Regions from separate parts of the Streptomyces sp. NPDC024017 genome, predicted to be linked through region 1. Evidence: riboswitches for the same ligand, from Rfam matches in the RefSeq annotation. Region 1 holds a riboswitch; each other region holds the start of a gene.
What was found. Region 1 has a riboswitch for cyclic di-AMP ahead of AB0G20_RS19145 (transglycosylase family protein). Riboswitches for the same ligand answer to the same signal wherever they lie in the genome.

Region 1 (5,790 bases):
ACAGGACGAGGCCCAGTACCAGCAGGCCATCGCCAGAACCGGCACCCTCACCCGCGACACCCTGCAGACCATGGTCCTGGACCGGGTGCTGCACCGCGCCGCCGAGGACGCCGGAGTGACCGTCTCCCGCAAGGAGATCCAGGCGATGCGGTCCGGCCTGGAACAGCAGGCCGGCGGCGCCAAGGCCCTGGAGACGACCTGGCTCCAGCAGTACGGCATCCCGCCGCAGCGCCTCGACGAGAACCTCCGCCTCCAGCTGGAGGCCCAGAAGCTCGCCGAGAAGCTCGGCACGGACACCGGCCGCCCCGAGTTCTGGAAGGCCCTCTCCGACGCCTCCAAGGACCTGAACGTCGACCTCAACCCGCGCTACGGCACCTGGGACGTCCAGAAGAGCAGCCGCGCCGACGCCAAGACGCCGTGGGTGCGGGACGTCACGGCGGCGGCACAGCCCCAGCAGGGCATGTAGAGCGGGTACGGCACGGACAGCGGGTCCGGCGCGGAGAGCAGGTCCGGCACGCAGGGCACCCGCCCGCCGGGCCCTGTGGACGACTTCGGGCGCTGTCGGCGGCGTGGGATAGCTTCGAACCGTGAACGCCAACAGCCCCGAAGCCACCCCGGGCCCCGAGCGGACCGCTCCCGACGCGGCCGCCGCCCCCGGCCGCATCATCCTGCTCACCACCAGCCACCGTGTCGCACCCGGTCTGCTCTCCTGGCCCGCCTGGCAGGCCCTCCACGCGGCGGACCGGGTGCTGTGCACGGACGGCACACATCCGCAGCTGCCGTATCTGCGCGAGGCGGGGATCACCGTCGCCGAGGCGTCCCCGACCGCCCAGGAGCTGGTCGACGCCTGCGCCGGGGGACACACGGTGGTCGTGGTGGCGACGGGCGAGGGCGAACCGGCCCTGACGGACGGCCTGGCACGCCTCGCCGGCACCGGCCGTATCGCCATGCCCGAGCTGGAGCTGCTGCCCGCCTCCTACGACCTGCCGGGCGCCCGGCTCCTCGATCTCGTCCAGGTCATGGACCGCATCCGCGCCGAGTGCCCCTGGTCCTCCCAGCAGACCCACAAGGGCCTGGCCAAATACGGCATCGAGGAGGCGTACGAACTCGTCGAGGCGATCGAGGAAGGCGACCGCGACGAACTGCGCGAGGAGCTCGGCGACGTCCTCCTCCAGGTCGTGTTCCACGCCCGCATCGCCGAGGAAGCCCGCCCGGAGGAAGGGGAGACCCCCTTCTCCATCGACGACGTGGCCGGCGGCATCGTCGCCAAGCTGATCCACCGCCATCCCCATGTCTTCGGCGACGCGACCGCCACCACCCCGGAGGAGGTCAAGGAACACTGGCTGCGCACCAAGGCGGTCGAGAAGCAGCGCACCTCGATCACCGAGGGCATCCCCCTCGGCCAGCCCGGCCTGGCCCTCGCCGCCAAGCTGGCCTCCCGCGCCCGCACAGCGGACCTGGACATACCGCTGCCACCCGTCGAGGGCATCGGCTACGACCTCCTGGCCCTGGCCGTGCGCGCCGAGTCGGAGGGCGTCGACCCGGAGGCGGCCCTGCGAGCCGCGGCCCGCGCGTACCGGGACGCGATCAGGGAGGCCGAGGGCTGAGCGGCCTGGGGCAGGCGAGCTCCCCGGTGCCGGATACGGTCGAGGCGTGACCGACCAGCCCCAGCCCAGCACCCCCGCGGCCGCTCCCGACCTCTTCACCTGGGAGTTCGCGAGCGACCCCTACCCCGCCTACGCCTGGCTCCGCGAGCACAGCCCCGTTCACAAGACGCGGCTCCCCAGCGGTGTGGAGGCCTGGCTGGTCACGCGGTACGCCGACGCCAAGCAGACGCTCGCCGACAGCCGGCTCTCGAAGAACCCCGCGCATCACGACGAACCGGCGCACGCCAAGGGCAAGACCGGGATCCCCGGGGAGCGCAAGGCCGAGTTGATGACGCATCTGCTCAACATCGACCCGCCGGACCACACCCGGCTGCGGCGGCTCGTGTCCAAGGCCTTCACGCCCCGCCGGGTCGCCGAGTTCACGCCACGGGTCCAGGAGCTCACCGACACCCTCATCGACGGGTTCGCGCGCAAGGGATCCGCCGACCTGATCCACGAGTTCGCCTTCCCGCTCCCCATCTACGCCATCTGCGACCTGCTCGGTGTCCCGCGCGAGGACCAGGACGACTTCCGCGACTGGGCGGGCATGATGATCCGTCACCAGGGCGGGCCCAGGGGCGGGGTCGCGCGGTCGGTGAAGAAGATGCGCGGCTACCTCGCCGACCTCATCCACCGCAAGCGGGAGGCGCTGCCCGCCGAACCCGCCGCCGGCGAGGACCTCATCTCCGGTCTCATCCGCGCCTCCGACCACGGTGAGCACCTCACCGAGAACGAGGCGGCGGCCATGGCCTTCATCCTGCTGTTCGCCGGTTTCGAGACAACCGTGAACCTCATCGGCAACGGCACCTACGCCCTGCTCACCCACCCCGAGCAGCGCGCACGGCTCCAGGCCTCACTCGCCGCGGGGGAGACCGGCCTCCTGGAGACCGGCGTCGAGGAACTCCTCCGCTACGACGGCCCCGTCGAACTCGCCACCTGGCGCTTCGCCACGCAGCCCCTCACCCTCGGCGGGCAGCACATCGAGGCCGGCGACCCCGTCCTCGTCGTCCTGGCCGCCGCGGACCGGGACCCGGAACGGTTCGCCGATCCGGACGTGCTGGACCTCGCCCGCCGCGACAACCAGCACCTCGGGTACGGCCACGGCATCCACTACTGCCTCGGTGCCCCGCTCGCCCGCCTGGAGGGCCAGACCGCGCTCGCCACCCTCCTCACCCGTCTCCCGGACCTCCGGCTCGCGGCGGATCCGGCCGAGCTGAGATGGCGCGGCGGCCTCATCATGCGCGGGCTGCGCACGCTGCCGGTGGAGTTCTCACCGACGGGAGGTGACGAAACATCAGGACTGTGATCTTCACGTGATCTGCGCGGCATTAACTTGTGACAAGTGATCGTCTGCCGATACGTTCACCCATCAACGCGGCCCGGGATTCCGGACGCGTCGGTCACTGATGCCTCGTGAAAGGTCTCCGTATGCTCTCCGGGAACGGTCGGCACCGTCGCCCTCGCCAGGCTCCGGCTCTCCTCGTCGCGGCCGGAGTGACCGGCTCCGCCATCGCGATCCCGCTCCTCGGGGCCTCCGGTGCCAGTGCGGCCGACGGCACGACCTGGGACCGGGTCGCGGACTGCGAGACCGGCGGCGCCTGGAGCCAGAACAGCGGCAACGGCTACTACGGCGGCCTGCAACTGTCCCAGGAGGACTGGGAGAACCACGGCGGCCTCGACTACGCCGCGAGCGCCGACCTGGCCAGCCGCTCCCAGCAGATAGCCGTGGCGGAGAGAATCCTCGCCGACCAGGGGGTCGGCGCGTGGCGCACCTGCGGACTGCTCTCCGGGCTCCAGCAGGACAAGGGGTCGGATTCGTCCGACTCGTCTGAATCATCCGGGTCTGAGGACTCGCCCGGTCTGCTCGACTCGCTGGGTTCGTCTCCTTCCGCGAGTCCTTCCTCGTCTTCGTCGTCGCCTGACACGTCGTCATCGTCGGATGACGAAACCGCCAAGCCGGGCAAGTCGTCCGCATCCTCCGACTCGTCGCAGGACCGGCAGTCCGACGGTTCTCCGTCGGCCACCCCCGAGAGCGGCCGGTCCGGCAACTCGCAGCAGAGCGACGACTCCTCGGCGCCGACAGACGCCGGCTCCGGCCGCCATCGCGGTCCCAGTGCCGACGAGACCGGCACGCCCGAGAGCGGCCGTGCGGACGAGTCCACGGGCCGTCACTCCTCGCGCGGTGACGAGGCCTCCGCTGACGCGTCCGAAGGTGCCTACATCGTGGGCGTCGGCGACAGCCTCTGGTCCATCGCCGACGCCCTTCGGGTCAGCGGCGGATGGCACGCGCTCTACGACGGCAACGAGAAGGCCGTCGGTACCGACCCGAACCTCATCCACCCCGGTCAGAAGCTCACGGTGGAGGGCGAAGGGGACGAGGAGTAGCTGTTCGGGCAGTGCGGAAACGTTGGCGGAAGTCGCCCCCAAACCGCACGAGTTCGCGTCATGATTCGCGGAGAATGTCCCGTTTGAGGCCCGTGAGAGATAGATCTCAGAAGCCCTGATCGTCTTTGAAATTCCGCGGATCGCGTGTCTACGGTCGTGACCGCTCGTCACCACGAGCCCCGGCTGCCGCAACGCCGAATCCTGCCAGCGGCCGTACGGGAACAGTCGTCGCGTCAAGCGCCGTAGGCAGGAGCGGGGGACCCAAGGTAGGTGCCCGACCGGCCAGTTGTGCCGGAAGGGCTTGGGGTGAAGCCGTGTCCCGGGAGGGACGCGGCCGGGCAACTCAACCGGCCCGAACCCGACAGCTCACCTCGCAGGCGTCGGTGAGGGGATCTCTCCATGCTGTTTTCCGGCAAGGGCACGCACCGCCGTCCGTCCAAGGCCTCTCGGGTCATCGCCATCGCCGGTGTCACCGGTGCCGCCGTCGCCGCCCCGCTGATGGCGGCCGGCAACGCCTCCGCCGCCACCGCCTCCGAGTGGGACACCGTCGCCCAGTGCGAGTCCGGCGGCAACTGGTCCATCAACACCGGCAACGGCTACTACGGCGGTCTGCAGTTCTCCGCCTCCACCTGGTCCGGTTACGGCGGCACCAAGTACGCCTCCACCGCCGACCAGGCCACCAAGGAGCAGCAGATCGAGATCGCCGAGAAGGTCCTGGCGAGCCAGGGCAAGGGCGCCTGGCCGGTCTGCGGCAAGGGCCTGTCGAGCGCCGGCTACACCGGCGGCGGCTCCTCGAGCGACTCCGGCAGCTCCTCCGAGCAGAGCACCGAGTCCCGCGAGACCCAGCAGCCGGCCTCCCGCTCCGACGAGCGTCCGGCGGCCAAGAAGACCGTCACCACCCCGACCGGCAAGAAGGTCGAGAAGGGCGACGGCGAGTACAAGGTCGTCAAGGGTGACACCCTCAGCTCGATCGCCGAGGACAAGAAGGTCAAGGGCGGCTGGGAGAAGCTCTACCAGCTGAACAAGGACATCATCGACGATGCCAACCTCATCTACACGGGCCAGCAGCTGCACCTGAAGTAAGCAGCGGCCCACCCGGACCCGCCCAGGGTCCACGGTCTCCCCGCCCCGGTGCGTCATCCCCCGTACGCACCGGGGCGGGGTTTTTTCGGCAACGGGCTTTGTTCCGTTCGGAAACAATTTACTCTCGGTTCTGTCCATGGGGTGGGCGACCCGGTGGCCGATCGCCCGGAGCCGGTTAGGCTCATGTCGCGAGCCACCGGGCCCGCACCTCGCCGGGTCCACGCGACCCGCGTCACCGCGTCACACCAAGAAGGAGATGCTCGTGCCGTCCATCGACGTCGTCGTAGCCCGGGAAATCCTGGACTCCCGAGGCAACCCCACGGTCGAGGTCGAGGTCGGCCTCGACGACGGCAGCACCGGTCGTGCCGCCGTCCCGTCCGGCGCCTCCACGGGCGCCTTCGAGGCCATCGAGCTCCGCGACGGCGACTCGAACCGCTACCTCGGCAAGGGTGTGGAGAAGGCCGTGCTCGCGGTCATCGAGCAGATCGGCCCGGAGCTGGTCGGCTACGACGCCACCGAGCAGCGTCTGATCGACCAGGCCATGTTCGACCTGGACGCCACCGACAACAAGGGCTCCCTCGGCGCCAACGCCATCCTCGGCGTCTCCCTCGCCGTCGCCCACGCCGCCTCCGAGGCCAGCGACCTGCCGCTGTTCCGCTACCTGGGCGGCCCCAAC
Region 2 (5,790 bases), on a different contig from region 1:
ATCCGGGTCGGCAACGGCGACGCGATCATCCTCCTGCGGGAGATGCTCACCCCGGACTCCCTCGGCGGCCTCCGCGTCTACTTCCCCGACCCGTGGCCCAAGAAGCGGCACCACAAGCGCAGGCTCATCCAGCCCGACTTCCTCAGCCTCGCCGCCACCCGTCTCGCTCCCAGCGCGATCGTCCACTGCGCCACCGACTGGGAGCCGTACGCCGAACAGATGCTCGACGTCCTCACGGCGCACCCCGACTTCGAGAACACGCAGGCGGACGGTGGTTTCGCGCCGCGTCCCGACTTCCGTCCGCTGACCCGTTTCGAGGGCCAGGGACTGGACAAGGGACATGTCGTGAACGACCTCCTCTTCCGCCGCGTACAGCACGTGGACCAGCCCCCCGCCGGCGCCTGACCACCCCTGGCACCTCTCCGCCTGCGGACAGCGCCCATCCGTCGTTAGGGTCAATGCCGTGGCCACCAGCCCCCCACATCCGTCGTACCCGAGCGGTCCCACCGACGGCGCACCCCTCGTCGGCTCAGCCGGCTCCTTGCGGCACGCCCACTGGTGGCAGCGCGCGTGGGTGCGCTACGGCGCGCTGAGCACGCTCCTCGCGATATCCGGTCTGGTCATCCTCGCCCTGGTCCGCGAGGAGACCGGCACGGAGGGGTTCCTGGTCGGGCTGGGCCTGGCCGTCCTCCCGGTACCCCTGCTGATAGCCGCGTTCCGCTGGCTGGACCGGGTCGAACCCGGCCCCTGGCGGAACCTGCTGTTCTGCTTCGCCTGGGGCGCCTGCGCGGCGGCGCTGATAGCGATCGTCGCCAACAGCTTCGCGACGAGATGGATAGCGACGGCGACGGCGGACCCGTCCAGCGCGGACACCCTCGGCGCGACCGTGATAGCGCCGGTGGTCGAGGAGTCGGCCAAGGCGGCGGCCGTCCTCCTGGTCTTCCTCTTCCGGCGCCGGGACTTCACCGGCATCGTCGACGGCGTGGTCATCGCCGGCGTGACGGCCACCGGCTTCGCGTTCACGGAGAACATCCTCTACCTGGGCACCGCGTTCGGCACCGACCAGCTCACCGGCGGCTCCGGCATCGCCTCCGTCACGGCGGCGACCTTCTTCGTGCGCATCATCATGTCGCCGTTCGCGCACCCGCTGTTCACGGTCCTCACCGGCATCGGCTTCGGCATCGCCGCGCTCTCGGCGGACGGCCGGCACCTGCGCCGGGTCGCCTTCCCGCTCTCCGGGCTGCTGCTCGCGATGGGCATGCACGCGATGTGGAACGGCTCGTCGGCGTTCGGCGAGTACGGGTTCTTCGCCGTGTACGCGGCGTTCATGGTGCCCATCTTCGGGCTGCTGACGTGGCTGGTGATCTGGACGCGGCAGCGGGAGCTGAAGACCATACGGGCGGAGCTGCCCGCCTACGCGGCGGCCGGCTGGCTGACCCCGGCCGAGCCGTTCGCGCTGGGTTCGATGCGGGCCCGGCGGATCGCCCGCCAGTACGCCCGCCGTCACGCGGGCAAGGCGGCGGCCCGGGAGGTGGCGCGGTACGAGGCGTACGCGACGTCCCTGGCGTTCCTGCGGCACCGGGCCCGGCGGGGCCGAGCCGGGGCGGACTTCGCCGTCCGGGAGGGGGAGCTGCTGGGCGAGCTGTGGCGGCGCCGGGAGGCGGCCCGCCCCGCGCTGGACCACGCGGCGCGGATCACCGCCCCTCCGGTCCCGGTGGTGGCCCCGCCCTGGCCGGTGTACGGGGTGTACGGCTACGGCCACCAGCCGGCGCCCTACCCCGCGTACAACCCGTACCGCTCCTAGGCCAGCCCCTGGCCGGGCTCAGGCCGAGGCCTGCGTGAGCCGCCCGATCTCGGCCTCCGAGAGCGTCAGCTGCCCGACGCCCACCAGCGCGGGCAGCTGCTCCACCGTCCGCGCGGAGGCGATCGGCGCCGCCACAGTCGGCTGGGCGGCGAGCCAGGCCAGGGCCACCGTGGCCACGGGCACGTCATGCGCCCCGGCGATCTCGTCGAGGGCGGCGAGCACCCGCTGCCCCCGCTCGGTCTCCAGGTGCTTGGCCGCGCTCCTGGCCCGCGCGCTCTCGACCGTCGTGCCGGGCCGGTACTTGCCGGTGAGGAAGCCGGACGCGAGCGCGAAGTACGGCACGGCGGCCAGGCCGGTCCGCTCGGCGAGGTCCCGGAGCTCACCCTCGTAGGTGTCACGGGAGACCAGGTTGTAGTGCGGCTGGAGGGCCACGTAGCGCGCGAGTCCCTCGCGGTCGGAGAACTCCAGGGACGCCCGCAGCCGCTCGGCGGAGATGTTGGAGGCGGCGATGTGCCGCACCTTCCCGGCCTTCACGAGGGAGTCGAGCGCGCCGATGATCTCCTCGACGGGCACGTCCGGCTGGTCGAAGTGCGTGTAGTACAGGTCGATGTAGTCGGTGCCCAGGCGCCGCAGGGAGGCGTCGGCGGCGGCCTTGATGGTGCCGGCGGACAGGCCGCGGAACTCGGGATGCTGGCTGACCTTCGTGGCGACGACGACGTCCGCGCGGTTGCCGCGGGACTTCAGCCACTTGCCGAGCACGGTTTCGGACTCACCGCCCCGGTTTCCCTCGACCCAGGCCGAGTAGGAGTCGGCGGTGTCGACGAAGTTGCCGCCGGCGGCGGTGTAGGCGTCGAGGACGGCGAACGACTGGTCCTCGTCGGCGGTCCAGCCGAAGACGTTGCCGCCGAGGGCGAGCGGGAAGACCTCGAGGTCGGAGGTGCCGAGCTTGCGCAGAGAAGTCATGTTCTGCGTCAACGTCCGTACGGAGTGGCTCATTCCGCTACGGGCGCAAAGGCCCTGTGAACGCTGCCGCCCACCGGCCGGGCATCCGGAAGCCCTGACGTCGGGGGGTCGTCGTCAGGGCCGCCGGCGCTTCTACGGGCGTTTTCCGCTTACGGGTTCAGTCCCTTGCCGCGCAGCCAGGCCATCGGGTCGATGCCGTCGGCGGATCCACCGGAGTGGACCTCGAGGTGCAGGTGCGCCCCGGTGACGTTGCCGGTGGCGCCCACGCGGCCGATGACGTCGCCCGTGCTGACCTTCTGGCCGACGCTGACGCCGATGGAGGACTGGTGCGCGTACCAGATCTCGGTGCCGTCATCGAGGGTGAGGACGGTCTTGTAGCCGTAGGAGCCGTTCCAGCCCGCCTCGGTGATGGTGCCGCTGTGCACGGCCTTGATCGGCGTGCCCGTGGGGGCGGCGAAGTCCAGGCCCGTGTGGTAGCCGGAGGACCAGTAGGCGCCGGCCTGGCCGAAGCTGGAGGTGATGGTGTACGAGGAGGTCGGCAGTGTGAACTGCTTGGCGAGGGCGGCGAGCCGCTCGGCCTCGGCCTTCTTCCTGGCCTCCTCCTCGGCCTTCTTCTTGGCCTCGGCGGCCTTGGCCTTGGCTTCCTCCTCCGCCTTGGCGACGGCTTCCGCCGCGGCCTTCTCGGCGGCGGCCGCGGCGTCCTGGGCGGCCTTGGTCTCGATCTGGTCCTGCTGGTGCTCGACCTGGGCCATGATCCGGGCGCGCAGGGCCTCACCGGCGCCGGCGCCGGAGCTGCTCTGCTTGGTTTCCGCGGTGGCGGTGCCGAGGCTGCTGAGCGGAGTGGCGGAACCTTCGGGGGTGTCGTCGTCCGAGATGAGGGAACCCACCGAGGGCAGGTCCGGGACGGAGATGGACACCGGGGGCTTGCCGGTCTGGGCGCTGGCCATGCCGCCGGCACCCACGGCGGCTATGACGCCGACGCCGAGGACGGTGGAGCTGCGGGCGAGACCTCCGCCGCGCTGCTTGGTGACGCGATGCCGGCCGCGGACGGGACGGATGGACTCCTCGGTGGGGTTCCACTCCTGGAACGGCCCCTCGTCGGTGCGCTGAGCGCCGTAGCCGAAGGTGTCGCTGTCGCGCTTCGGCGCGTACGGGGCCGCGGGGGCAGGCCGGTTGGACGCCACGTGGGCGTACTCCTTTCCTTCCTTCTCGCCTACCGGGTTAGCTGACGGGTTCGGAGCAGGAAGGTCTCCTACGCGCGTATACCTACCGTGCTTTCACGGTGGTATCCGCCCGATTCACCCCAAGTGGTGGTTCCCCGGTTCCCTTTCGGGATTCGGCGCGTGCGCACGGAGCCGCCTTCTGTGACGGCTGGGACGACCGCGCTGCGTTATCGAACGTTAATGGACGCGCGGGGGGTATTCCAGCGATTCCACTTGATCATTAACCTGTTTCGCGCGGACTTACCTGCCATGACTGGCTCAAATCGGGCGAGTTGGCCGCTTCACAAGTGACTGACGGGTTTTGACGGTGCGTCAGTTGTTATGCGGAACGGGATGGTTCGCTCACCGACCGTAATGGGACGCGCGAGAGGTATCGGGAAATGCACCGAGGGCCGGAATCCTTTCGGATTCCGGCCCTCGGCCTTCAGTAGCGGGGACAGGATTTGAACCTGCGACCTCTGGGTTATGAGCCCAGCGAGCTACCGAGCTGCTCCACCCCGCGCCGTTGTGACTCCAGTGTACGCCATCCGCGGGACCACTCTGCACACCCGCTGCTCACACCCGGCGCAGCAGGTGTCGGTTCGGGGCCTTGGCCCGTTCCTCGTGCTCCGGGAGGACGAGGACCTGCACTCCCGCGGCCGCCAGGAGACCGCTGCCGTCGGCGTCCGTCACGAAGGTGTCCGGCTCGCGCCAGGCCGTGACGACCCGTCGTACGCCCGCGTCGAGGATCAGCCGGGCGCAGGGGGCGGGGCGTGAGGCGCGGCGGGCGCACGGCTCCAGGCTGCTGTACACCGTCGCGCCGGGCAGGCGCGGGTCGGCCGGGTCGAGCTTCGCGAGGGCCGCCTCCTCGGCGTGCACGACCGGGTCGCCGGCCTCGCGGGAGTGGCCGCGGGCCAGTTCCGTGCCGTCGGCGGCGACCACGACCGCGCCCACGCTGAACGCCGTGTCCGACGGCGGGCAGCGGTCGGCCAGTTCGCAGGCGAGGGCCAGCCAGTGGTGGTCGGCGGCGGCGGGCAGGGGGCCGGTGCCCGGGGCGGTCGGTTCGTAGCGCATCAGGACCACGTCCTCGATCTGCCGCGACTCCAGCAGCCGGAGCCGGCCGCCCTGGTAGCCGCCGGGGCCGAAGAGGCGGGGTGCCCGGGCGTCGCCCACGAAGAGCGGGGCGAGGACCAGCTGGAGTTCGTCGGCGAGGCCCTGGGTGAGGAGCTGGGTGTGGATCAGGCCGCCGCCCTCGACCATGAGCCGTCGTACGCCGCGGACGTCGTGCAGGTGCGTGAGCAGCCGCCGCCAGTCGAGGTCGGCGCCGAGCGGGACGACGTCGGTGGCGAGGCCTAGGGCACGGGCGCGTGCGGCGCCCCGGTCGGTCGTGTAGAGGACCTTCTCGCCGCCGGTGTGCCAGAAGCGGGCGTCCGGGTCGAGGTCTCCGGAGCCGCTGACGGTGACCTTGAGGGGGTACTCGGGCCGGCCCGCGGCCGTGCGGGCGGCCCGGCGCTGCTCCGAGTTCACCAGCAGCCGCGGGTTGTCGGCGCGGATGGTGCCGGCGCCGATCAGGATCGCGTCGACGGAGGCCCGGACCTCGTCGACCCGGTCGAAGTCGGCCGGGCTCGACAGGAGCAGGCGGTCGGGTCCGGTGTCGTCCAGGTAGCCGTCGAGGGAGACGGCGGCGGACAGCAGGACGTACGGGTGAGGCATCGACGCTCCGCGGCTGGTCGGGACGGCGGGACTGGACGGGTCACCAAGGCGGGCTTGGTTCAAGTTTGAAACAAACCTACACTGGCGGCATGACGACTCGCTGGCTCA
Region 3 (5,790 bases), on a different contig from region 1:
CCTGTCCTAAGGAGGCGCCCCGGGCCAAGGAGAGTTCGTACAACAGAGTCGCTTCGAGGTGTGGGTATTGCCACACAGTGACCTGCTGGTGATCCCGCTAGTGTCTGTGCACTGCCTACAAATTCCCCGGAGGACCACCCATGGCGTTCGGCTGGATCGACGAGCAGGCGCAGCTGCGTGCCCGCGCCGGACTCGTACGGACTCTGCGCCCCCGTCCGGCCGATTCGCCGCTCCTCGACCTGGCGAGCAACGACTACCTCGGGCTGGCCCGCCATCCCGAGGTCACCGAGGGCGCGGCCCGGGCCGCGCGGACCTGGGGCGGCGGCTCGACGGGCTCCCGGCTCGTCACCGGCACCACCGAACTGCACGCCGAACTCGAGCGCGAACTGGCCGATTTCTGCGGTTTCGAGGCAGCCCTCGTCTTCTCCTCCGGCTACGCCGCCAACCTCGCCGCGGTCACCGCGCTGGCCCCGCACGGCTCCCTGATCGTCTCCGACGCGGGCAACCACGCCTCGCTCATCGACGGCTGCCGGCTGGCCCGCGGCACCACCCAGGTCGTGGCGCACGCCGAGCCGGACGCCGTGCGCAAGGCGCTGGCCACCCACGAGGGCACGGCGATCACCGTGTCCGACACGGTCTTCTCGGTCGACGGCGACGCGGCCCCGCTCACCGCGCTGGCCGAGGCCTGCCGGGAGCACGGCGCCGGACTGGTCGTCGACGACGCCCACGGGCTGGGCGTCCTCGGCGACGGCGGCCGCGGCGCCCCGCACGCCGTGGGGCTCGCGGGTGCCGACGACGTCGTCGCGACGGTCACGCTCTCCAAGTCGCTCGGCAGCCAGGGCGGAGCCGTCCTCGGCCCCGCCCGGGTCGTCGACCACCTGGTCAACGCGGCCCGCACCTTCATCTTCGACACCGGACTCGCCCCCGCCGCGGCGGGGGCGGCCCTGTCGGCCCTGCGGCTGCTGCGCCGCGAGCCGGAACGGGCGGCACGGGCCCGTGCGGTGGCGGGCGAACTGTACGCACGCCTGACCGCCGCGGGTCTGGAAGCGGTACGTCCGGACGCCGCGGTGGTCTCGGTGCGGGCGCCCTCACCCGAGGACGCGGTGCGCTGGGCGGCGGAGTGCCGCGCGGCGGGCCTGGCCGTGGGCTGCTTGCGGCCCCCTTCCGTGCCGGACGGCATCTCACGGCTCAGGCTGACCGCCCGCGCGGACCTGACCGGTCAGCAGATCGAACGCGCTGTACGGCTGATCGGCGAGACGCGGCCGTGAGTCGGCGTGACACGGCCGTGCGTCGCACGATGACGGTCTGTCTGATCAAACTCGGTCACATACGGACCACCCCGGCCGCGAACGCAGCCCAGCTCCCCGGAGAGAAGAGCAGCGCGGGTCCGGCCGGGTCCTTGGAGTCGCGCACGGCGAGCAGTCCGGCCCAGGGCGGGGCTTCCGGACACGCGGTCTCGACGCAGTTGTTCGCGCCGGTGCTGTAGCTGCTGCGCAACCACCGCACACCGTGCAGTTCGATGCTTGAGGGGACGTGACGAGGCAGTGCACGCATGGTGCCTCCTTACGCGCCGGCGGCTGTCCCGGCGATGAAATCCAACGAGTCCTCGGGCGAAAGGGCGTGGATCTGAAGGGCGTTGAAGGCCTCCGTGTAGGCCTGGAGGTCTTCTTTCCGTTCGAGGTAGAGGCTACTCGTCAAGTGGTCGAGAACAACCACATCCAGATCAGAAGTGCTCGAAAATGAGAAGATAACGAAAGGGCCGGTGACACCGATGTGCGCCCCGGCGGCGAACGGCAGCACCTGAAGGCGCACTTGGGGCAGCCGGGCCGCCTCGACCAGCCGTTCCAGCTGGCGGGCCATCACCCCGGGCCCGCCCACCTCCCGGCGCAGCACCGCCTCGTCCAGGACGGCACTGAGTTCCAGCGGGGGATCCGCGCGCAGCACGTCCTGCCGGGCCAGCCGCACCTCGACCAGCGTGTCGAGACGGTCTTCCGGGAGTCCCTCCACCGCGGCCCTCGTCACCGCACGCGCGTACTCGGGCGTCTGGAGCAGCCCCGGGACGACGGTGGTCTCCAGCGTGCGCATCGCGCCGGCCTGCGACTCCAGGCTGATGAAGTCCCGGTAGGTAGGCGGCAGTACCCCGCGGTAGGCGTGCCACCAGTGGTGCCGGCCGCCGCTGTCGTCGGATCCGGCCAACATCATGAGGAGGTCGCGAAGTTCGGAGTCTGCTACACCGTAGCCGTCGAGAAGTAACCGCACATCGGCGGGTTTCACCCCGCTCGTGCCCGTCTCGATCCGGCTGACCTTGGACTGGTGCCAGCCCACCAGCCGGGCCGCCTCACCGCTCGTGAGCCCCGCCGAGGTGCGCAGCGCACGCAGTTCGGCGCCCAGTTTCCGCCGGCGCACCGCGGGACCGTGCTGCATGGCTCCTCCTTACTCCTTCCGAGCCACCCAAATACGGTCTCGCGTCGCAGAGTTCACCGCTTTGAGCGACAGATATATGCATATCTTGGTGGATCGCCGTCCTTCAGGGGTGTTCTGGTGGCAGTCTGGCGACGAAGCACCAGTCCGGGACCGTACTCGAACCCTCCGCTCCGTGTCGGGCTGCGGCCCCGTGGGAAAGGGACGACGTCGCCATGGCAGACCATCTGGAAGCATCCGTCACTCTGCCGAGCGATCCCGCCTCGGTCTCCGCAGCGCGTGCCTACGTGGTGGGCACGCTGGCGGAGTGGGGCCTGCCGGCGGACACGGAAGTGTCCGACACCGTCCGGCTCATCATCTCCGAACTCGCCACCAACGCCGTCCAGCACACCTTCGGCCAGTCGCCCACGTTCACCGTGGACGTCGAGCTCGACCGCGACGAGCACCTGCGCATCGGTGTCACGGACAGCCACCCGCGTTTCCCCAGACGCCTGCCCGCCGCCGTCCAGCAGGACAACGGCCGAGGGCTGGTCATCATCCGCTGGCTGACCGCGGAATGCGGCGGCAGACTCCGCATCCGCCCCACCCGCGAGGGCGGCAAGACCATCTCGATCGAACTCCCGTGGGTCGTTCCGGTCCAGCCGGTGACGACGGTGGTCCAGCAGGAGCCGTAGAGCTCACCCACGTCCGCCGCTCCACCCCGTCTGCCGCGGCACAGGGCCACGCCCTCGCAGCAGGGCCCGAGAGACCTCCCCAACCCCTCCGCCGGACGGGCCGTCTCGCCCGCCCCGGCCCGCGCGACCGACATCCGGGCCGCCCGCACGGCTACGACGCCCCTCCGAGCCTCGCGACCCGCCGGAGCCCGCGGCCGTCACCGCTGCCGTGCCGACGCCTCCCGGTGCGCTGCCGTCCCTCGAAGCCCCGACGGCTGCTTGACGGTACGCCGCAGCGGTGCGGGGATCCTGACGTCGCTCCGGGCCGGCTCCTCCTCGGTGGTCCCCCCGGTGCCGTCCGCCTCCCCACGCAGCCCCGCCCGCCGCACCAGCCGCGGGAGCAGCCCCCACAGGCCGACGCAGACCAGGAAGGTCGCGGCGCCCGCGGCGATACCACCGGTCCGGCCCGTGGTCACGTCGACCACCAGCAACACGGAACCGCTGAACGCGAACACCAGCACGCTCAGGCCGGTGGTGGCCAGTCGCGAGGAAACCTGGACGATGCGGGGCTTGGCGCCCTGCTGGAAGAGGGAGCGGTGCAGCGCGGCCGGTGCGGTGAAGAGCGCGGCGGCGAGGACGGCCAGCAGCAGCGTGATGACGTAGGTGACGCGCTGGACCGTGTCGAGGTCCTCGAAACGCGACGTGAAGGCCAGCGACAGCAGGAAGGCGAAGAGGATCTGCACACCCGTTTGGGTGACGCGGAGTTCCTGGAGCAGCTCGACGAAGTTGCGGTCGGCGCGTTGCAGCGGAGTCTCGTTGCGCGCGGTGCAGGGACGGTGCTCGGCCATGGGGTCACGGGTATCCACGTGAGCCCATGTCACGCTCCGGCGCGCGGCGGCGTGTCAGGGACGCCGCCGCACGCCGGGCGGGTCACTTCACGCGCCCGTACCAGACGCTCTTGGTCCAGATCTTCTGCAGTCGCACCACGTCTCCGCTCTTCGGGGAGTGCCAGAGCTTGTTCTTACCCGCGTAGATACCGACGTGGTACACGTTGCTGCCCGAGTGGAAGAACACCAGGTCTCCCGCCTTGCGGTTCTTGGCGGAGATGTGGCGCGTCTTGTTGTACTGCTGGGCAGCCGTGCGGGGGAGCTTCTTGCCGGCCTTCTTGAACGAGTAGAGCGTGAGCCCGGAGCAGTCGAACCGGTGCGGACCGGTGGCCCCGTACTTGTAGGGTGAACCCTTCTTGGAGGCCGCGATCTGGAGTGCCTTGGTCGCCGGTGTGGCTGCCGCGGCCTCGGAGGCGAAGCCGGGCGCCACGATCGAGCCGCCCACGGCGGCGATGGTGAGCGCCGAGGCCGTGCCGGCCCGGGCCATGAGCGACGGGACACGATTGAGCGCAGTCATGCGCAACCCTTCGTCAGCCGCCTGTGAAGGATGACCTGTCGGATTCGGGCTGACAAAGTTGCCCGGCCGCTGACGCGGCTTCACCCCAAGGGCTGCTCGTGTCCGGTCATGGCGTGACCGTCCCGGCGACCCGTCGTGCTTGGGTCCTCCACTCCTGCCGATCCACTCCTGTCGACCGGTCATCCGGGCGGCGGCAGGACTCGGCGTCCGCCCGGATCGCCCCGCCACAGCGGCGGGGGCTTGTCGTCAGACAGGGATCTTGGCTCATGGCTGTCCGGATTTCCCAACGGAACCGGGGATTTGTGTTGTTACTCACCACTCACCCGTTCGGGTGGACACGTGTGCGTTCGAGCCACTGTCCACGGGTTCGCGGAGCGCCGGACCAGCGACGGAATGCCCCATTCCGTCCGCGGGCTACGCGCGTTGCGCAACTGAAACGGTCCCAAAATTGGTCTCCCCCCTACTCCGAACAGGGGTACGTCTTTTGGTCCGTTTCAACTCAGGTCCGGACGCTCCGCCGACGGGGCGGGAGTCCGGACCGACGGTTGCGCGTCAACTGACGGACTCCGGGGGCAGGGTGAGCCGGGCCGTGCGCCGCTCGCCGTCCAGCACCCGCAGCGCCCGGGTCAGCGTGCCGGCGTGCAGTTCCGTCTCGCCCCGCTGGTGCATCAGGGTCAGCGCGTCACGCAGCGCGGTCGCCTTGCCGACCAGGGCCTGGGCGGCACGCAGTCCGCGGTAGGTGTCGCCGTCCTGGGCCGGGTTGATACGGCCGAGCAGGTCGACGACCTCGAGGTAACGGTCGATCAGTTCCGCCTCGGCGCGTGTCAGGGCGGGCAGCGGCGGCAGTTCGGGCGGGAGCACCTGGGCCTCACTGTCCGGTCGGCGGGGCCAGGGTGGCCTTGCGGCTGGGGATGATCCCGTCCACCAGGCCGTACTCCACCGCCTCCTGGGCGGTGAGGATCTTGTCCCGCTCGATGTCCGCGCTCACCTGCTCGCGGGTGCGGCCCGTGTGCAGCGCGAGGATCTCCTCCATCCGGCTCCGGATGCGCGTCAACTCGTCGGCCTGGATCGCCAGATCGCGGGCCTGCCCCCGGATCGGCTCGGGCAGGGCGGGCTGATGGATCACCAGGCGGGCGTCGGGCAGCGCGAATCGCTTGCCGGGCGTGCCCGCCGCCAGCAGTACCGAGGAGGCGGCACCGGCCTGGCCCAGGCAGATCGTCTCCACGTCGCAGGAGAGGTACCGCATCGTGTCGTAGATCGCCGTCATGGCGTGGAAGGTGCCGCCGGGGGAGTTGATGTAGAGCGAGATGTC
Region 4 (5,790 bases), on a different contig from region 1:
ACATGCCCGTACGGCCGGAGGCGGAGCTGCTGCTGGCGGCGCGCGGGGTGACCGTGCTGCCGGACGTCGTGGTCAACTCGGGGACGAACGCCTGGTGGTGGTGGACGCTGTTCGGGGACATCGGCGCCGACGCCGAGGAGGCGTTCGCGTACACCCGGCGTTCGATGCGGGCCCTGGTCGAGCGGATGCTGGCCCGCGCGCAGGCCGAGGGGACGACACCGCGGGCCGCCGCCCACGCGATCGCGGCGGACCGGCTGCCGGTGATCGCGGAGCGGTTCGGCTGGTTCCGGTGAGGCGCCCGCCGCCCCCTCGACGTCGGCTGGGGCCCTGCCGGACAGGCCGAAACGCCCCGTCGGGGGGCGGTACGCGCGTGGGTAGGGTGACGGCGTGACGAGAGTCCGGTTGAGTGTGGCTCAGCGGCGCGGCGATCTGCTGCGGGCCGCCATCGAGCAGATCGAGGCGAGGGGTGTGGCGGCGGTCAGGATCGCCGACGTGGCCTCGGCGCTCGGCGTGAGCAACGCGCTGGTCCTCTACCACTTCTCGACGAAGGAGCAGCTGGTCGCCGCCGCGTTCCGGCACGCGGCGGAGGGCGACCTGGCGCAGCTGCGCAAGGTGCTGGGCCGCCGTTCGCCGGCGCTGCGCCGGCTGCGGTCGGCCGTACGGTGGTACGCCCCGACCGGGCAGGCCAAGGGCTGGCGGTTGTGGATCGAGGGCTGGGCGGTGGCGCTGCGCGACCCCGCGCTGCGGGAGGTCGCCCAGGATCTCGACCGGCAGTGGAAGGCGGCCCTCGCCGAGGTCATCGCGGAGGGCGTGGCCGCGGGCGAGTTCCGCTGCCCGGACCCGGCCGGCACGGCCCTGCGTCTCACCGCCCTCCTCGACGGTCTCGCCGTCCAGCTGACGTCGTACGCCGGGGCGGTGCCGCGGGCACGGGCCCAGGAGTGGGTGGAGGGGGCGCTGGCCCGCGAGTTGGGTCTGGAGCAAGAGCGGCTGACGCCCTAGAAGCCGCGCTCCTGCGGGTGCGGGCCGCGCCGGTGTCCCACCCGGCTCGGCTCGCACCCGCAGGAGCCGCTCTCACGCCACCGGTGCGATCCGCATTCTGATGTCGTCCGGCGACAACGCCCCCTTGGCCGTCACATGGTCGCCCGACGACTCCCCGCGCAGCCGGCGCCCGATCCACGGCACGAGGAACTCGCGCGCCCAGGCGACGTTGTCCCGCCGCATGTCGAGCGCGCCGCGCGGGGGCAGCGGAGGCCACGCCTGCTCGGGGTCGGCCGGCACCTCGAGACCGAGGACCTGGCCCGCGCGGAGCGCCACGCGCGTGTGCCCCTCGGGCGACAGGTGCAGCCGGTCGGCGTCCCAGGCCCTGCGGTCCTGCACACTGCGCAGGGACCACAGGTCCAGCACCGGGCAGCCGTACCGGTCGGCGATGGCCCGGACATGGCCGTTGTACGTGGCGATCTTGCCGCGCAGGTGCTTGAGCACGGGCACGCCACGGGTGTCGAAACCGGTCGTCACCATGACCGTGCCGGACACGGCGGTGAGCTGGACCAGGGCACGCTCGAAGCGCTCGGCCACCTCGTCCGGGTCGGTGCCGGGCCGGATGATGTCGTTGCCCCCGGCACAGAACGAGACGAGGTCCGGGGCCATGTCGACGGCCCGCGGAACCTGGTCCGCCACGATCTGGTCGAGGAGCTTTCCGCGTACGGCGAGATTGGTGTACTGGAAGTCGCCCTCGGGCCTGCGGTCGGCGAGCAGGACGGCGAACCGGTCGGCCCAGCCGACGAACGCGCCGTCGGGGCCGGGATCACCGACGCCCTCGGTGAAGCTGTCCCCCAACGCCACGTACGACCCGATCACTGCTCTGCTGTCACTCTTCGAATCGTCTGCCACAGCAGGTCATGATTCACCTTCGAATGTGACCTACGCGACCGTAGGAAAGGGTTGACGGACGGTGAGATAAGCCACTCCTAAACTGTTCGCCAACTCCGGAATACATCGCCCGTCAGGGACGTTCCGGGGTCAGTCGCCAGACTCGGAATCCACTGATCCGGAAATGGCTCCACACGGTCCGGAAGGCGAAGTGCCCGCTCGTGTACGGCTGCGGGTCGGTGTAGTCGAAGACCGGCCGCCCGTTGTTCCACCACTGGACCGTGGAGCCGTCGGAGACGATCCGCACCCGGTTCGGCTCACCCGGGACCAGCAGCGGTTCGGTGTAGTCGAAGACCAGGGGACGGACGCCGGGCTCGCCGACGTAGCGGCGCAGCCGGGTCGTGGTGTTGTAGTTGGCGCCGTAGCCCGCGTAGTACGTCGTGAGGTGGTCGTACTCGTCGAGGGCGCCGCCGCGCGGAGTCGCGAAGAGGTCGCCCGGGGAGCGGACGTCGGTCGCGTTCCAGAAGTTGTTGAGGTCCGAGACCCGGTCGTTGACCCCTCCCTCGGACACCGGCGTGGCGGTGTACTCGAGGACGTACGGGCCGTCGAGACGCCGTGTGAACCAGACGGTCGCCCCGCTCGGTACGTCGATCTCCAGGACGCCGCGCGAGGCGGTGACCGTGCCGCCGTCCTGGAGTTCGGCGACCCATTGGCCGAGGCCGTGGCAGAAGTCGTCGTGAGCGATGAGGCGTCGGCGCCCGGGGGCGGCACTCGCGCTCCCGGGCGGGGCGATGGTCGCCAGAGCGGCTCCGGCTGCCAGGGCTGCGAACGTTCTGCGGGTGGTCGGCACGGGGCACAGCTCCTTCAGAAAGCGCTTGCACTCACGATGCGATCACTGTGTCGCAACTGCCGCCCCCTGTCGATCCCTTGAGGCGTTCGAGGCGGACACACCGAAGGCCGGACCCGGGGATCGGGGTCCGGCCTTCGGTCGCGTGTCAGGCAGGTGGTCGTGCGGTCGGTCAGCCGACGGAGACGCCGTGCGAGCGCAGGAAGGCGACCGGGTCCACGTCGGAGCCGTAGTCCGGCGTGGTGCGGATCTCGAAGTGCAGGTGCGGTCCGGTCACGTTGCCGGTCGCGCCCGACAGGCCGACCTGCTGCCCGGCGGTCACGGTCTGGCCGGCCGAGACGGAGAGCTGGGACAGGTGGGCGTACTGGGCGTAGTGGCCGTCGTTCAGCTTGATGACGACCTGGTTGCCGTAGGCGCCGCCCCAGCCGGCGGAGACGACCGTGCCCGCGCCGACGGCCTTGAGGGAGGTGCCGGTCGGGACGACGAAGTCGACACCGGTGTGGTAACCGCTGGACCACATGCTGCCGGACATGCGGTACGGCGTGCCGACGGTGGCACCGTCCACCGGGAGGGCGTAGCCGCTGGAGTTGCTCTCGGCGGCGGGCTTGGCGGCGGGCTTGGCGGCGGCCGGCTTCGCGGCGGTCTCCGCCTTCGGGGCCGACTCGGCGGCGGACGACTTGGAGGCCGACGACTTCGGCGCGGACGGGGCCGCGGGCTTCGGCGCGCTCGCCGCCTTCTTGCCGATCGACAGCTTCAGGCCCGGGTGAATCAGCGACGGGTCGGAGCCGACGGCGTCGCGGTTGTCCGCGTAGAGCTTCTTCCAGCCGCCGCTGACGTTCTGGTCGTCGGCGATCTTCGCGAGGTAGTCGCCGGCCTTCACGGTGTACGTGCGGGCACCATTGGCCTTTTCGGCAGCCTTCTTCTCGGCGGCCGGAGCGGACTGGACGGCCTTTTCAGGAGCCGACTGCGGGGTGGCGGCGTGGGCGCCGGCGGCCCCCATGAGCGGCAGGGCGAGGGCGGCCCCGCCGGTTCCGGCGACGGCGATGGAGCGGGTGAAACGCTGAGTCTTGGGGCGGCGGTGCTTACCCTTCGCGGGCATGGCGAATTCCTCTCCGTCGCCTGCGAGGTGAGCTGTCGGGTGCGAGCTGGAGATGCCCGGCCGCGCCAGGGCGCGGCTTAACCCCAAGCCGTTCCGGGAACCGGAACAGGCGTCTTACCTGTGGGTCCCCCGCTCCTGCCGTACGTCGGGTCAGTGTGTGGGGCTCCGGGCGGCGGCAGGATTAGGCGTCCGTCCGGATTGGTGTGGAACGTAAGCGACCACGACGCAATAGGACAAGCTTGCGGTTGCCCATGACGGTGTTTTTCTTGACGCGTCGGCACATGTGACGTCACCGAGCGTGGATTACGGATCTCCCGCTTTCCTCAATATCCCTGAATAACGCCAGAATTACGTGAACATGGCAACAACACATCGTCACGAATATGACGATGGTCACGCACCCCGACCTCATCTCCTTTACGATCGGGGCACGTTACCCCTTAACGACTTAAGCGCCCTATTCGGACAGAAGGGCTACTTCCGCTTAAGGCGGACGACCGTGGCGTCCAGATCCCCGCACAGGCCGACCCGCAGTCCGTGATGGAGCAGTACGGCCCCTCGGTGAACTTCGCCCGTTTCGAGGCATTCGTACGATGCCGCCGGGTCGAGGCCGCGCAGCCGGAGCGCCGGCACGGCCTCGCCGTAGCGCTGCGCCTGGAGCCAGGCGAGGACGACGGTCTCGTCGCCGAGGGCGTACTGCACGGCGCTCAGTCCGCCCTCCGGGGGACGCAGCCGGTACAGATCACCGCGCTGCACCACCGGCCGGATCTCCTTGTAGAGCCCCACCCACTCCCGCGCCTCGGCGAGCTCCTCGCTCGTCCACTTCGTGAGGTCGCCGCCGACGCCCAGCACGCCGGCCATGGCACTGACGAAGCGGAACCGCAGGGAGCTGGCCCGCCGGTTGAGCATGGCGTTCGGGCTGTCGGTGACCCAGGCGGCCATGACCCGGGCCGGATGGATCTGGCTGAAGCCGTGCTGGATGGCGAGCCGGTCGAGCGGGTCGGTGTTGTCGGAGGTCCACACCTGGTCCGTGCGGCTCAGCACGCTGAGGTCGATCCGCCCGCCACCGCCCGAGCAGGACTCGAAGGCGACGCCCGGGTGGGCGGCCCGCAGCCGGTCCAGCAGGGCGTACAAGCCGTGCACGTGGTCGATCCACAGCCGCTGCGGGTAAGGGTCGTCCGGCCAGCCGGCGTCGGTGAAGCAGCGGTTGAAGTCCCACTTGACGTAGTCGATCGGAGCACGGGAGAGGAGCGCGTCGAGCTGCTCCCACAGGTACTCCCGGACGTCTTCGCGGGCCAGGTTCAGTACGAGCTGATTGCGGAACTCCGTCCTCTTTCGTCCCGGTTGGTACTGCACCCAGTCCGGGTGCGCGCGGTACAGGTCGCTGTCCGGGTTGACCATCTCGGGCTCGACCCAGATCCCGAACTGCATGCCGAGGCCGTGCACGTGGTCGGCGAGCGGCTTCAGCCCGCCCGGGAAGCGGTCGGGATTCGGGGTCCAGTCGCCGAGCCCGGCCCGGTCGCTGGTGCGCGCCCCGAACCAGCCGTCGTCGACCACGAACAGCTCCACGCCCATGGCGGCGGCCCGCTCGGCGAGCGCCCGCTGCTGCTCCTCGGAGATGTCGAACTCGGTGGCTTCCCAGGAGTTGAACAGCACCGGCCGGTCCCGGCCGGCGTCCGGGATCACGTACGCCCGCTGGTACGCGTGCCAGGCACGGCTCGCCCCGCCGAAGCCGCCGTCGCTCCAGAGCCCGGCGAAGACGGGGGTCGTGTACGACTCCCCCGTGCCCAGCATCAGCAGGCCCGAGTCGTCGTAGCCGGCTCCGCCGGTGATCTGCACGCGCGCGTCCGGGAGCTGGGCCACGGCGACGCGCCAGGACCCGGACCAGCCCAGCGCGCAGCTGTAGACCTCGCCGCGCTCCTCGGTGGCGTCGGTGTCGAGGGCGACCCACGGCAGGTGCTGGTGGGAGGTGTGG

Region 2: it holds a riboswitch for cyclic di-AMP, as region 1 does, so the genes downstream of both, AB0G20_RS04800 (M23 family metallopeptidase) here and AB0G20_RS19145 (transglycosylase family protein) in region 1, are expected to answer to the same signal.
Region 3: it holds a riboswitch for cyclic di-AMP, as region 1 does, so the genes downstream of both, AB0G20_RS31570 (C40 family peptidase) here and AB0G20_RS19145 (transglycosylase family protein) in region 1, are expected to answer to the same signal.
Region 4: it holds a riboswitch for cyclic di-AMP, as region 1 does, so the genes downstream of both, AB0G20_RS13555 (LysM peptidoglycan-binding domain-containing M23 family metallopeptidase) here and AB0G20_RS19145 (transglycosylase family protein) in region 1, are expected to answer to the same signal.

Annotation. Positions count from the first base shown of each region.
Region 1 is NZ_JBEZYZ010000006.1:438,908-444,697, forward strand. Features, by position in the region: gene AB0G20_RS19125 (SurA N-terminal domain-containing protein) at 1-466, shown strand, start outside; gene AB0G20_RS19130 (nucleoside triphosphate pyrophosphohydrolase) at 588-1,607, shown strand; gene AB0G20_RS19135 (cytochrome P450) at 1,654-2,952, shown strand; gene AB0G20_RS19140 (transglycosylase family protein) at 3,075-4,031, shown strand; cyclic di-AMP (ydaO/yuaA leader) riboswitch at 4,260-4,426, shown strand; gene AB0G20_RS19145 (transglycosylase family protein) at 4,431-5,114, shown strand; gene eno (phosphopyruvate hydratase) at 5,377-5,790, shown strand, end outside.
Region 2 is NZ_JBEZYZ010000002.1:18,952-24,741, forward strand. Features, by position in the region: gene trmB (tRNA (guanosine(46)-N7)-methyltransferase TrmB) at 1-405, shown strand, start outside; gene AB0G20_RS04790 (PrsW family intramembrane metalloprotease) at 464-1,804, shown strand; gene AB0G20_RS04795 (aldo/keto reductase) at 1,823-2,767, opposite strand; gene AB0G20_RS04800 (M23 family metallopeptidase) at 2,917-3,951, opposite strand; cyclic di-AMP (ydaO/yuaA leader) riboswitch at 3,963-4,119, opposite strand; tRNA gene AB0G20_RS04805 (tRNA-Met) at 4,419-4,492, opposite strand; gene AB0G20_RS04810 (dihydrofolate reductase family protein) at 4,546-5,682, opposite strand; gene AB0G20_RS04815 (MarR family transcriptional regulator) at 5,772-5,790, shown strand, end outside.
Region 3 is NZ_JBEZYZ010000013.1:181,040-186,829, reverse strand. Features, by position in the region: gene AB0G20_RS31595 (8-amino-7-oxononanoate synthase) at 141-1,268, shown strand; gene AB0G20_RS31590 (DUF397 domain-containing protein) at 1,324-1,554, opposite strand; gene AB0G20_RS31585 (helix-turn-helix transcriptional regulator) at 1,564-2,424, opposite strand; gene AB0G20_RS31580 (ATP-binding protein) at 2,637-3,095, shown strand; gene AB0G20_RS31575 (DUF6328 family protein) at 3,293-3,922, opposite strand; gene AB0G20_RS31570 (C40 family peptidase) at 4,005-4,478, opposite strand; cyclic di-AMP (ydaO/yuaA leader) riboswitch at 4,482-4,694, opposite strand; gene AB0G20_RS31565 (hypothetical protein) at 5,031-5,339, opposite strand; gene AB0G20_RS31560 (ATP-dependent Clp protease proteolytic subunit) at 5,347-5,790, opposite strand, start outside.
Region 4 is NZ_JBEZYZ010000004.1:489,539-495,328, reverse strand. Features, by position in the region: gene AB0G20_RS13575 (Glu/Leu/Phe/Val dehydrogenase dimerization domain-containing protein) at 1-293, shown strand, start outside; gene AB0G20_RS13570 (TetR/AcrR family transcriptional regulator) at 388-999, shown strand; gene AB0G20_RS13565 (SGNH/GDSL hydrolase family protein) at 1,072-1,857, opposite strand; gene AB0G20_RS13560 (DUF6250 domain-containing protein) at 2,003-2,719, opposite strand; gene AB0G20_RS13555 (LysM peptidoglycan-binding domain-containing M23 family metallopeptidase) at 2,889-3,815, opposite strand; cyclic di-AMP (ydaO/yuaA leader) riboswitch at 3,820-3,981, opposite strand; gene AB0G20_RS13550 (alpha-galactosidase) at 4,290-5,790, opposite strand, start outside.